Regions from separate parts of the Paenibacillus sp. LjRoot56 genome, predicted to be linked through region 2. Evidence: riboswitches for the same ligand, from Rfam matches in the RefSeq annotation. Region 2 holds a riboswitch; the other holds the start of a gene.

Evidence for each region. Region 2 has a riboswitch for cobalamin ahead of ACSQ8O_RS25425 (DUF4430 domain-containing protein). Riboswitches for the same ligand answer to the same signal wherever they lie in the genome.
Region 1: another riboswitch for cobalamin. It lies ahead of ACSQ8O_RS09060 (ABC transporter substrate-binding protein); the one in region 2 lies ahead of ACSQ8O_RS25425 (DUF4430 domain-containing protein).

What each region holds. Positions count from the first base shown of each region.
Region 1 is NZ_CAXURV020000001.1:2,017,948-2,023,641, reverse strand. It holds gene ACSQ8O_RS09060 (ABC transporter substrate-binding protein) at 1-913, opposite strand, end outside; cobalamin riboswitch at 1,068-1,220, opposite strand; gene ACSQ8O_RS09055 (hypothetical protein) at 1,245-1,772, opposite strand; gene ACSQ8O_RS09050 (aspartyl-phosphate phosphatase Spo0E family protein) at 1,836-2,102, opposite strand; gene ACSQ8O_RS09045 (aminotransferase class I/II-fold pyridoxal phosphate-dependent enzyme) at 2,171-3,373, opposite strand; gene ACSQ8O_RS09040 (Lrp/AsnC family transcriptional regulator) at 3,389-3,880, opposite strand; gene cysK (cysteine synthase A) at 4,080-5,000, opposite strand; gene ACSQ8O_RS09030 (MFS transporter) at 5,064-5,694, opposite strand, start outside.
Region 2 is NZ_CAXURV020000003.1:1,447,408-1,453,101, forward strand. It holds gene ACSQ8O_RS25425 (DUF4430 domain-containing protein) at 1-1,987, opposite strand, end outside; cobalamin riboswitch at 2,137-2,331, opposite strand; gene ACSQ8O_RS25430 (hypothetical protein) at 2,472-2,762, opposite strand; gene ACSQ8O_RS25435 (MBL fold metallo-hydrolase) at 3,147-3,770, opposite strand; gene ACSQ8O_RS25440 (thioredoxin family protein) at 3,791-4,357, opposite strand; gene ACSQ8O_RS25445 (DedA family protein) at 4,435-5,034, opposite strand; gene ACSQ8O_RS25450 (LysR family transcriptional regulator) at 5,350-5,694, opposite strand, start outside.

The DNA of each region.
Region 1 (5,694 bases), on a different contig from region 2:
GTTTATTTTTCACGGCATCAATGGCATCCCACCCACCGCGTGAACGAATGATTTCTTCTAACGGCTTTTTACTTTTGAAATCGACAATTCCATTCGCGAACAAGATGACATTCGGATTTTGCTGAATGATCTTCTCTTCACTGATCTCGTACCAGCCAGCTTTATCCGCAGCAACGTTAATTCCCCCAGATAGGGTAATCAATTCATCCATGAACACGCCGCTGCCCACGGTCCAACCTGGGGCAAACTCGATGTATACTTTTTTCTTGTTCTCCTGCTTCACGTCTTTCACGGCATCAACAACCTTTTGACGATCCGTTTTCATTTTGGCAACAACTTTTTCCGCTTGCTCTTGATGATCCGTAATCTGTCCGAATGTTAGAATATTGTTCATGGCATCATCTAACGTTTTGGGATCTACTTTAAATACGTTAATGTTCATCGTACGAAGTTTCTCAACGGATGTAGTATCCATCGAAACGCCAGTGAAAACAACATTCGCATTCGTAGCAATGACAGCCTCCACGTTTGGCTTTGTAATGCTGCCTAGCTTCGGCTTCGATTTAGCCGCTTCGGGATAATCATCGAAATCCGAGACACCAACAATATTGGCTTCTAGTCCAATGGCAAACAGCGTTTCTGTCTCTGATGGCGACACGGAAGCGATTCGCTCTGGCGCTTTATCGAACGTAAACTCTTTGCCTGTCGCATCTTTTACTTTCAAAGGATAAGTCGTTTTCTTTGCTGCAGCAGGTGCTGCCGACGATGTCGTAGTTGGCGCCTTCGTCCCCACACCGCCTAGTTTCGATGGATCCGTTATTTCTGTTTCCTTCTTCGCACAAGCCGCTAACGAGATCGCGGTTGCTACCGCTAGTGTAAGAATAAGACCCCTTTTGAAATTGCTCTGTTTCATCGCTTAAACCCTCTTTCCTTATTTTCAATTCATAGTCTAAAATAAAAAAGTCCCCTTGTTCACTAGGAACGGAGGAGACGATAAATCGCGGTATATGGCAACGAACTTACGTGCGCTGCTTCCTGATTTAACGCGATCCTTTTCCTCGAAGGATGTTGTATCGGCACCATAGGCAGGTATCCTGACTCTTCAGACTTATACAAGACTGAATTACAGTGGCGGGACCGTGCCGGATTCAAACCGGCTTCCCCTTAACTAATAATGTTCCATTTGGAGCATTACCAGTACCTATAGTTGCAAATTAAGCTATTTGTCGATTATAGACGTTCTCTTATTTTTGCGCAATAATTTGGATGACTTTCAACGCCTCGTCCATTTTCGGAGCATTCTGTGGAATGAACGCATATAACCCTTTACCTTCAAAGCCTTGCTCTTTCATCCATTTGTTTCCAGTAAGCGGAATGCCGTACAGATGCTTCTCCGCTGCCTTACCTTCTTCTTTGATCTCGATAACCCCATCTGGGTAATCTTTAGGGTTGATTATGTTATCCAATGAAACGAATCCCGCCTGGTTGCTCAAGCCTTTGAACTGCTCTTCTCCCAAGATGAAGATCCCGTTACCACCAGCAGCTAGCTCAACAATCATTTTTTCCAATGAAAAAATAGGTGATGTATTCAGCTTCACAGTAGGAATTTCACCTACCTTGGATTTCAAAGATACTTCCAACTTCTCCGCCGCTTCACTTGGAAACCCGTTAGGTCCCATCATAAATACCGATACATCTGCCTTCGGTCCACCACAAGCTGTAAGCATTAACATCATTCCTAGCATGACAACGAATAACCATTTTGCTTTCATGTGTATGTAATTCCCTCCGTCAAGTACTCTCTCTTTATCGATAATCGCCAGAAAAGTCGGTTTTCACCGACTTTTCTTTCCAGATGTCATATATTCATTTATTTTTTGATCCAGCATCGTACTTAATTCAACAACCGCATCAGATGTCATTTCTCTACCTTCCATGACCATCTGTTCCATTTTACGTCTCAAGGTATTGATCTCTTCTTCAAGTAAAACTAGGGAATTTTGCTTCTTGGCATTTCTGGTCAGCCAACGCTGTCCGAACTCTTGCTCGCGAATTTGAAATTGCTTCTGAAAGTTAGTAAGCTGATATTCCATAAAAGCCATGCTCATCCCTCCTTACTCTTAGAATACCAGTTTTCGTCTCCTATGAACATATGAATTTATAAAGAATATTATAATTTCCTCAAGAAATTACCGATTCTCTCTAATGCTTCATTCAGTTGGGAAACACTATAGGCATAAGAGCACCGTAGAAATCCTTCTCCACCTAAACCAAATACATCACCAGGTACTGCAGCTACCTTAGACTCATACAAAAGTCGCTGTGCGAATTCGTCTGAGGTTAATCCTGTTGCCACAATGCTTGGGAACGCATAGAATGCGCCCTGTGGTTCATGACATTCAAGTCCGACTTCACGGAAGCCTTTGACAACTAATCGTCTCCGTTGATTATAGGATTCAATCATCCGGTCTTTCTCTTCCAATCCATTCGTCAACGCTTCATGAGCGGCTACTTGCCCCATGACAGGTGCACACATGACCGTATATTGGTGAATCTTGGTCATTGCCGAGATTAGCTCTCTGTGACCGCAAGCATACCCCATCCGCCAGCCTGTCATTGCGAAAGCTTTGGAGAATCCGCTAACGAGAATCGTCCGGTCCTGCATCCCAGGAACTGCTGCGAAGCTCACATGCTTCTGACCGTACGTCAATTCCGCATAAATTTCATCAGAAATGACAATCAGATCATGTTCTTCAACAACTTTCGCAATCGGCAGCCAGTCTTCATACGTCATAATGCCGCCAGTTGGATTACTAGGATAGCATAGAATTAATATTTTGGATTTTGGCGTAATCGCATCGCGAAGTGCCTTTTCCGTCAATTTAAACTGATCCTTTGCAAAAGTTTCGATACCCACTGGCACACCACCACTAATGGCAGTGATCGGTGAGTATGAAATATAACAAGGCTCAGGAATCAGAATCTCATCCCCAGGTGTAATCAGTGAACGCAGTGCTAGATCAATAGCTTCGCTGCCGCCTACCGTTACAAGCACTTCGTTCGAAGGCTCATATTTCACTTTAAAAGAGGTATACAAATAGTTCGCAATTGCTTCGCGGAGCTCAGGAATACCGGAGTTTGGCGTATACTTCGTTCTGCCGCGCTCCAAGGAATGTACAGCTGCTTCACGAACGTGCCACGGTGTGGAAAAGTCAGGTTCGCCAACACCTAGTGAGATGATGTCCTCTTTACTATTGCTTACGAGATCAAAAAACTTCCGAATCCCAGAAGGCTTCATTTCACGTACCGCAGGAGCGAGGTAGTCCTTCATTGATTTTTTGCTAGTTTGAATCGTAGTCTCATCCTTGATCATAGCGCTACCTCTCCCTTACGGCGAAACAAGCATTCGGTGATCATCTTCTTGATCTTCGAAAATAATGCCGTCTTGTTTGTATTTTTTCAAAATAAAATTCGTTTTCGTAGAAAGCACACGGTCGATTGGCGACAACTTGTTGGAAACGAATGAAGCCACCTGTTTGAGCGAGCTCCCCTCAATTTCAACGAGCAAATCATACGCGCCAGACATGAGATAAACCGATTTGACTTCCGGATATAAATAGATCCGTTCCGCAATCGCATCAAACCCGCGCCCGCGCTCCGGCGTAATTTGTACTTCAATTAGGGCGGTAACCTTTTCGTCATCTACTTTGCTCCAGTTCACGACTGTCGCGTATTTGACAATGACCTTATCCGCTTCCATCTCGCTTATCGCTCGCGCAACTTCGGCCTCCGCCGTTCCTAACATGGTGGCGATCAGATCCGCGCTCCTGCGGGCGTCTTCCTTTAGTAAATCGAGAATTTTAAGCTTCAAAGTATCCATGGTTAAACCTACCTTTCTGAGATATGTTTCATTCATCCATTCATCTTACAATGAATTGCTGTCCTAATTCAATTACTGATCGCGGAAGAAAGGCAGAATATTTATATATATTTGAAAATTCCTCTAGGATTGGCAAAATAAAAAGCCACTGGATAACCATCCGAGTGGCTCAATGCTCCCAATTCACCTCGTAAAAGGGTTAAAAGAGATCCATACTTAAATATCGCTCGCCTGTATCTGGTGCAATACAAAGCACTCGCTTTCCTGCCCCGAGCTTTCTTGCAACCTGCATCCCCGTCCATACCGAGGCTCCAGCCGAAGGACCTACAAGGATGCCTTCCATGCTCGCCAAATCCTTCATCGTTTGGATGGCATCCTCATCCGCCACTTGCACAATCTCATCATAAACGCTTGTGTTCAAAATAGCCGGAACAAAACCTGGACTTGTCCCCACGAGCTTATGTGGCCCAGGGACTCCACCAGAAAGTACAGGTGATCCCTTCGGCTCCACTACATAAATCTGGATATTCGGCAAATGCTCCCGAAGCACTTCACCAGTCCCCGTAATCGTACCTCCAGTTCCTGAGGTAGCAACAAAAGCATCCAGTTTGCCCTCCATTTGCTGCAAAATTTCAGGTGCAGTCGTTACGCGATGAATACCCGGATTCGCTGGATTTTCAAACTGCTGTGGAATAAAGCTGCCAGGGAATTGATCCCGTAACTCCACAGCTTTCGCAATGGCACCTGGCATCCGCAAAGCGGCTGGTGTTAGAACGACTTCAGCACCATAGGCTTTCAGGATATTAATGCGTTCCTTGCTCATATTGTCCGGCATAATCAAGATGGCCTTGTAGCCCTTGGCCGCGGCGTTCATCGCGAGTCCGATCCCCGTATTTCCGCTTGTAGGCTCAATAATTGTCGCACCTGGCTGAAGTTGTCCTGACTTCTCAGCCTGATCAATGAGATTCCATGCAGCCCGGTCCTTCACGCTTCCGCTCGGATTGAAATACTCCAATTTCACATACAACTCAGCAGCTTCCGGTTCCAATAAGCGATTTACGCGCACCGCGGGGGTATCTCCGATCAGCTCTGTGATGCTATTCACCATTTTTGGCGGCATTGGTGCCCCCTCCTCATCCCTTACTCATGCTACTCACATTTTCACGCTGAAACCTAGCCGCTGTCAAGACTTGGCTGCAGGTAACTGGTTTCGAATGAATACCCAAGAGAAGAATGTTGAGCTTCCGATGACGAGTAACAGCACATTGATGACAAGCGGCTCTTTACTCCAAGAAATAACACATATAAATAAAAGTACGCCACATACGCGCCCTACATTCAGTGATAACTCACGCAGAACAATATACTCTTCTCGTTGTTTGGCACTTTCATCATCCGATCCAATTAAGTCAAACACAACGGACACCATTGGAATGGAGTACATGGGGAAAAAAAGTGCAGAACCGATCCCGAATATCAGCAGGGTGCTGAAAGACATTTTCCAAAAAAATGGCAAGATCACAAGAACAACCATCACCGAGCCAATGAACATACTCATTTTTCGAAAAGAAGGACGAATGAAACGCCCTGCTGCCCAGAAGCTAACTAACGCTACGGATGAAGTAATTAGAGCGAAATTACCTAGACTGGCTTCACTTGAAGTCGATATGTACACGAGCAATCCAATCATAAATCCAAATACACCCTCACGTACGCCTTGAAAAAGTAAAGCCAGACTTACTCGCTTCCAAGGTGTTTGAGGTTGCCTAAGGATTCGCAGAGGCAAGAGCCATTCGTAGGTGCCACTCAATTTC
Region 2 (5,694 bases):
CACCCATCCCCTTCAATTTCAGTGTAACGTGTTGATTAAACTGAATGCGGCTATCACCACCCACTTTAATGCGTGAATCGATACTGTCTAGTCTACTACCGCTGCCGGTAAGTACTCCGCTCACTTTATTCGTTACAGAATTATCGGTTGTACTCAGAATGCTTGGCAATTGAATCTTATTATTCCACGCAACTGATGTAACTTCTGTATAAGCCGGTATGTCTAACTCCGTACTGCCTCGTTTAGCAATAACCTCTGGCAAAAATGGTGTCGTGAATGAAAGAGTAATTTTGTTCGTCGCTGGATCATTTTCATCTGTCGAGAAGGTTACATTGGACTCATTTGCGCCAACATTGACAATCTGATCACCCGAAGTGCTCACATTATGAATGGTCAACTTATTACTTGCCGAGTTACTAACCAAGGCTGCTGGCAATGCTTGGAGCTTAAGAGCTCCTGTTTGACCTTGACCTGCAAAAGTAATAACAAGATCTTGTTGATTGCTTTCTTGCGTTATATGATCAATCGTCAATCCTGTAGTGCCAGAATCGAAGCTCCAATTTGCTGCCGTATTGGCACCAGAAGTGAACGTATCGCCGACTAGCTTAATCTGCAAACTAGGGTTAAGTATTCCGATGTTCGTATTCGAAGCGATCGCAATGGAAGGCCAACGCCCATAATAAAACGTAACGATATCATCGTCATTTAAAATATAATTTGCTGCACCGACTTGCGGTGATACCCCGTTAACTTTGTACATCCAACCGTCGTATCCGCCAAGAGTTCCTGCAGTTTGACCTGCAATTGAGGAGAGATAGGGGCCATAACTACTGTTTTGAATGACAAAGTTGATGTTGGACTTCTCAAGTACTTGTTTCAAAGCATCCATGGCCGTCGGCTGACTGCCATAGACTGCCGCAGTTATCGACTGCTGTGGTAGGATCGGGCTGTTAATGCCATTAACGTTTATTTGTACGGTAGTTAGATTTGGCTTATCCGCCAAACGTTGCCAAACTGATTTACCCTGCTGAATATCTGTTAGTGCGATTAACACTTGTTCTGTTGCCATTAAGTTCTGTTTTAGATCGGTCACTTGCCAGGAAAAAGTGCCATCTGGAAGCACGAAGTTATAAACGGCATCTACAACTGTTTGATTGTTGACGACCCAGTTTGGGGACAAAACGTCTTCTCCAATAGCCACCAGACCTGATACAGACGTTGCCCAGCTGTTGGAGTTGTCCCCATTGCCCCATTGACCTGGGGAATCAAAGCCAGCATTAGCTAATTGTCTTTGCTTTAATAAAGCCTTAGCATGGTTAGCCGCAGTTACAGCAGCACTATTCGATTGATAATTCCCTAAAGCTAGCAGCGCCATCCCTGTAATATCTGTATCTGATTCACTTCCAAAGAAAGCAAACCCGCCATCAGACAATTGTAAGCTAAGTAAGTAGCTTAACGCTTTCTCTTTGGCTGCATCGTTCCAGCTCCCGACGTTATGTCCCCTTTTCTTACCTGTATCCAGAGCAAGCATCGTCCAAATCTGTCGATTAGAACCTCCAAAGGAACCTGTTGATGAATTTTGCTGAGCTGCTAACTCTGCGTACAAATTACGATCCGTTTCCCATGCATGGGAAGGATCAAGATTCATAGCCAACAAGCCAAATATTAAATTGATATGGTATGTACTGCTGTCAGTAGCTAATAAATCACCAGGATCACTTTGTTCCCAAGAAGGCAGCGTCCATTTGCTATTATGCAGATCTTCCCCTGCTCCCCATAGCGCGACCATCTGCCACCATGAATTGAGATCAGACCGATTTTGCTCATAAAATGAGACGGTATCCGAGATCATGGTATCCAATTTCGTACTTGGATCTGAATCAACGGCTCTAGCAGCTTGCGGAACGAGCAATAAAGTTATAAGTGCCAAACTTAGAAGAGCAGAAATCCCTTTTTTCATCAAACGGAACAAACTAATCACCTTCATCTTCCTTAAAATAGTGGATAAACGAAAAAAACACCTTTCCCCGATTTCTAGAGGAAAGATGTCTTTGTAAGAATCGTGTTAATCCAACGACTAACCACTCTTTTTGGCAAATTCAAAGAAACATCTTCCTCCCATCCTCGTGAGAAAAAAAATAAAATACTTATCAGGCAGGTCTCCTGGCTTCGCTTCATCGCTTATACAATCTCCTTCCCCTCATGTTATCGAGAGTGGCTATGATTGTTAGCTCAGCGTTACAGTGGCGGGACCGCATCGGAATTGAACCGAACTTCCCTATTAAGCTTCCGCTAGATTCAGCGGAAAGCACCTATTAAGCTAGTTTATGAAATTGTTTGTAATCATGACGAATTTTACATGACTTCATCGTAATAGACAATCCTTTTTTTCACAAACCCAAAAAGGCAACCCCACCAAGACCCCTAGGCCTCGTGGGATTACCTCTCTTCTTACCCGAGCAATCCGTAAATTAATATCTACAAATGCTGCGTGTAATAATAACTAGCAAAATGAAAAGTACTAGGATACTAGCGGCTGAATTGTTTTTCGGAGGACAAGCAACAGCTTGCGTGTGAACCGGTTTCGGGAACACAAATTCAGTTTGTTGGTAGGACGCGTGCAGGTGGATATTATTGTGCATCGGTTGTTGCATAATTGGCGCTGGCGCTGGAAGCGGTGTAGGCGTCGGCATTGGCATTGGCATCGGGGTTGGCATTGGCATTGGTTGCATTGGGTAATTCGGGACTTTAACATATTCCATGGAAGAGCACCTCCTTCAAATTTTCCCCAAAGGGACTTTCACAAGCTTACGGTTAACTCAAAGGTTATTGTTGGAGTTGGGTGAATAGCTTACAACATCAGTCTATGGGGAAGCACCTACGTTGCACACGGTAAATACCCAGTTTATAAATAAATTGGGTGGGTGTCATGGGCGAACGAGCATAATCAGGAGATAGTCGATTATTTCGACTTACAGCAGCTACATCTCCACTTACTCATCCTGCAACTCGATTATTTCGACTTACAGCAGCTACATCTCCACTTACTCATCCTGTAACTCGATTATTTCGACTTACTCCTCTTCCCCCTCCATATATGCAAAAAAGGACTGCCCCCTCATCAGAGGGAGCAGTCCTTCAAATAATTACACGTATGGGTTATTCTCACGTTCGAAGCCAATCGTCGTCTTGGCGCCATGCCCCGAATAGACGATGACGTCGTCATCCAGCAGGAACAGCTTATCCTGGATGGAATCCAGCAGGGTATTGTTGTCTCCACCAAGCAGGTCGGTACGACCGACCGATAGTTTAAACAGCACATCACCGCTGAACAGGTGTTTGTCATACAGGAAACTTACACTGCCTGGCGAATGACCAGGGGTGTGGAACACTTTAAGCTGAATGCCCAGGAACTCCAGCACTTGCCCCTCATCCAGCGCGAACTCTGCTGGATCCGTCTCAACTAAAGTTCCAAGTTCTGGCCAGCGAGCGGAGCCATTCTTCTTCGGATTCGTCAGCCAATCGGCTTCCAGGTCGTGAATATACACCGGACAGCCCTTGAGCTTACGAATTTCGTCAACGCCACCGATGTGATCGAAATGCGCATGCGTCAGCAGAATCGCCACAATATCCATGTCGGCAATTTTCTTAATCAGCGACTTCGGATTCATACCAGGATCGATAATAATACCTTGATTCGTCTCTGGATTCGACAGTAAGTACGCGTTCGTCTGAACCGGACCCAGGACGAAGGATTGAATGTTGATCATCGTGATGCCACCCTCACCTTTTAGAACGACTCGATCAATGAACGAAGTTCCTTCACAATAACAGCATGATATCCGTTACCTTCGCCATATTGACGACCCATTTCGGCTCTGGCTACTTGAATTTTTTCGTTATAATCTGCCGCATCGCGATCTGGATTTTCTTTCTTGAATTGCGTCATAACCGCTTGCACGTTCTTCGGACGAGGTCCCCAGTGTCCAAGTGAGAAGCCGCCAGTATCCGTGAATACGACGATTGGAATCCCACGTCCGCCGCCTGTCAGGAACTGATCAATGACATCATAGTTTTGTTCAATGATAAGAACTTCCGTTGGAATGCCGCTATCTTCCAAAGCCTTGAAAACCACAGGTACGTTGCGAACAACATCGCCACACCAGTCAGCAGCAATAATCAAGCAGCGAAGATCATCGCGATTGTTAAGGGATTCGAAATATTCCTTATCCTCTTCATTGTCCCAAGCAAAGCCATCATAATACGCTAAGAATTGCTCTTTATTTTTTTCCATACTTTCGATAAACTGTTTCGGCTTCAAGCCTGTACCCAGTTTACTAGCAAGATTTGCACCCATCGTTGTCATCCTCCCAGGATCATCCTATTTCTCATTCATTGTATCAAAAGCAAGGCGAAACCGCCAAATCAACCTTACTAGACTCTCGTTTTTCTTTTGAGATAAAATTGATAGCCCGCATACAGGATCGTCAGCACGACAGCAGCGATAATCAATGGTTTAATATAAGGCCCCGCGTACTCGCCAATCGTCTCCCAGTTGTCCTTCAATTTCATGCCCAAATAAATATACAAGAATGAGTAAGGAACTAAAGCTAACGCCGTGTACAGGGAGAATTTCCCCAAAGGCATCTTCGCCATACCGCCTGGCAATGAGATCGCATGACGCACAATCGGAATAAATCTCGCTGTAAAAATCATCCCCGTACCATACCGATTAAACCAGTTCTCCGCCACATCGATGTGATGTTTGCTGATCAGCAGGTATTTGCCGTATCTCTCCAGAAAAGGCCTGCCGCCATAACGCCCTATCCAATAGAGCACGATTTGGGCCAAAGTTCCCCCGACGACCGCGCAAAGCATGGCACCTACGAAGTTAATTTGACCTTTGGATACGAGGTATCCTGCATAAGCTAAAAGCAATTCGTTTGGAATAACCTCAAGCATAAGTCCAAGGAAAATCCCCCAGTACCCCAAGCCTTCCAAATACACCAAAACACTTTGAATCAAATCATGCATGCGTAACCCTCTCTTCGTTTCACTTTCCCTTACATTGCTACATACTTAGCTGGAAAAAGTACATCTAATTGGGCCCATAGGATCAAAAGAACGAGAATAACTGGATTATAACCATCTAAATCCTTCCATGCCTCTCGAAATTCACCTATAATCCGCAAAATAGCTGGATATTTTCCATGTATTCTAATTCTGCCATTGGAATCCTCATAATTAGCTGTAGTTTTTCCTGTTAAATGCCTATTACTTCCCCTATGAGGTCTAACTTGTACGTGTTGCCCATTCTAATCTCATCCACATTCTATCATAGACATGCCGCTATCCTCTACTTGTATGCAACTCATTGCTGAAATACGCCAAGATATGCGATTTGCAAGCTTCCACAGGTGCGCTTAGGTCTTTGCCTGCACGGTGAACCAGCCCATGTTCCAACGGAATCGCTGTCTCTGACGCAACGCGAAGCAACTGACCCGCTTCAAGCTCTTTCTGAACAGAAGTGACCGGCAGCAAGGAGAGGCCCATGCCGCACATCATCGTCTGTTTGAGCATTTCCGTACTGTCGAAGGCCATTTCGGTAAACGTAGCGAGCCCTTTGTCCGTCATCAGTACCTGGGAAGCCAACGATTGATAAATACAGCGGCTGCCAAAGCCGATGACCTGTGT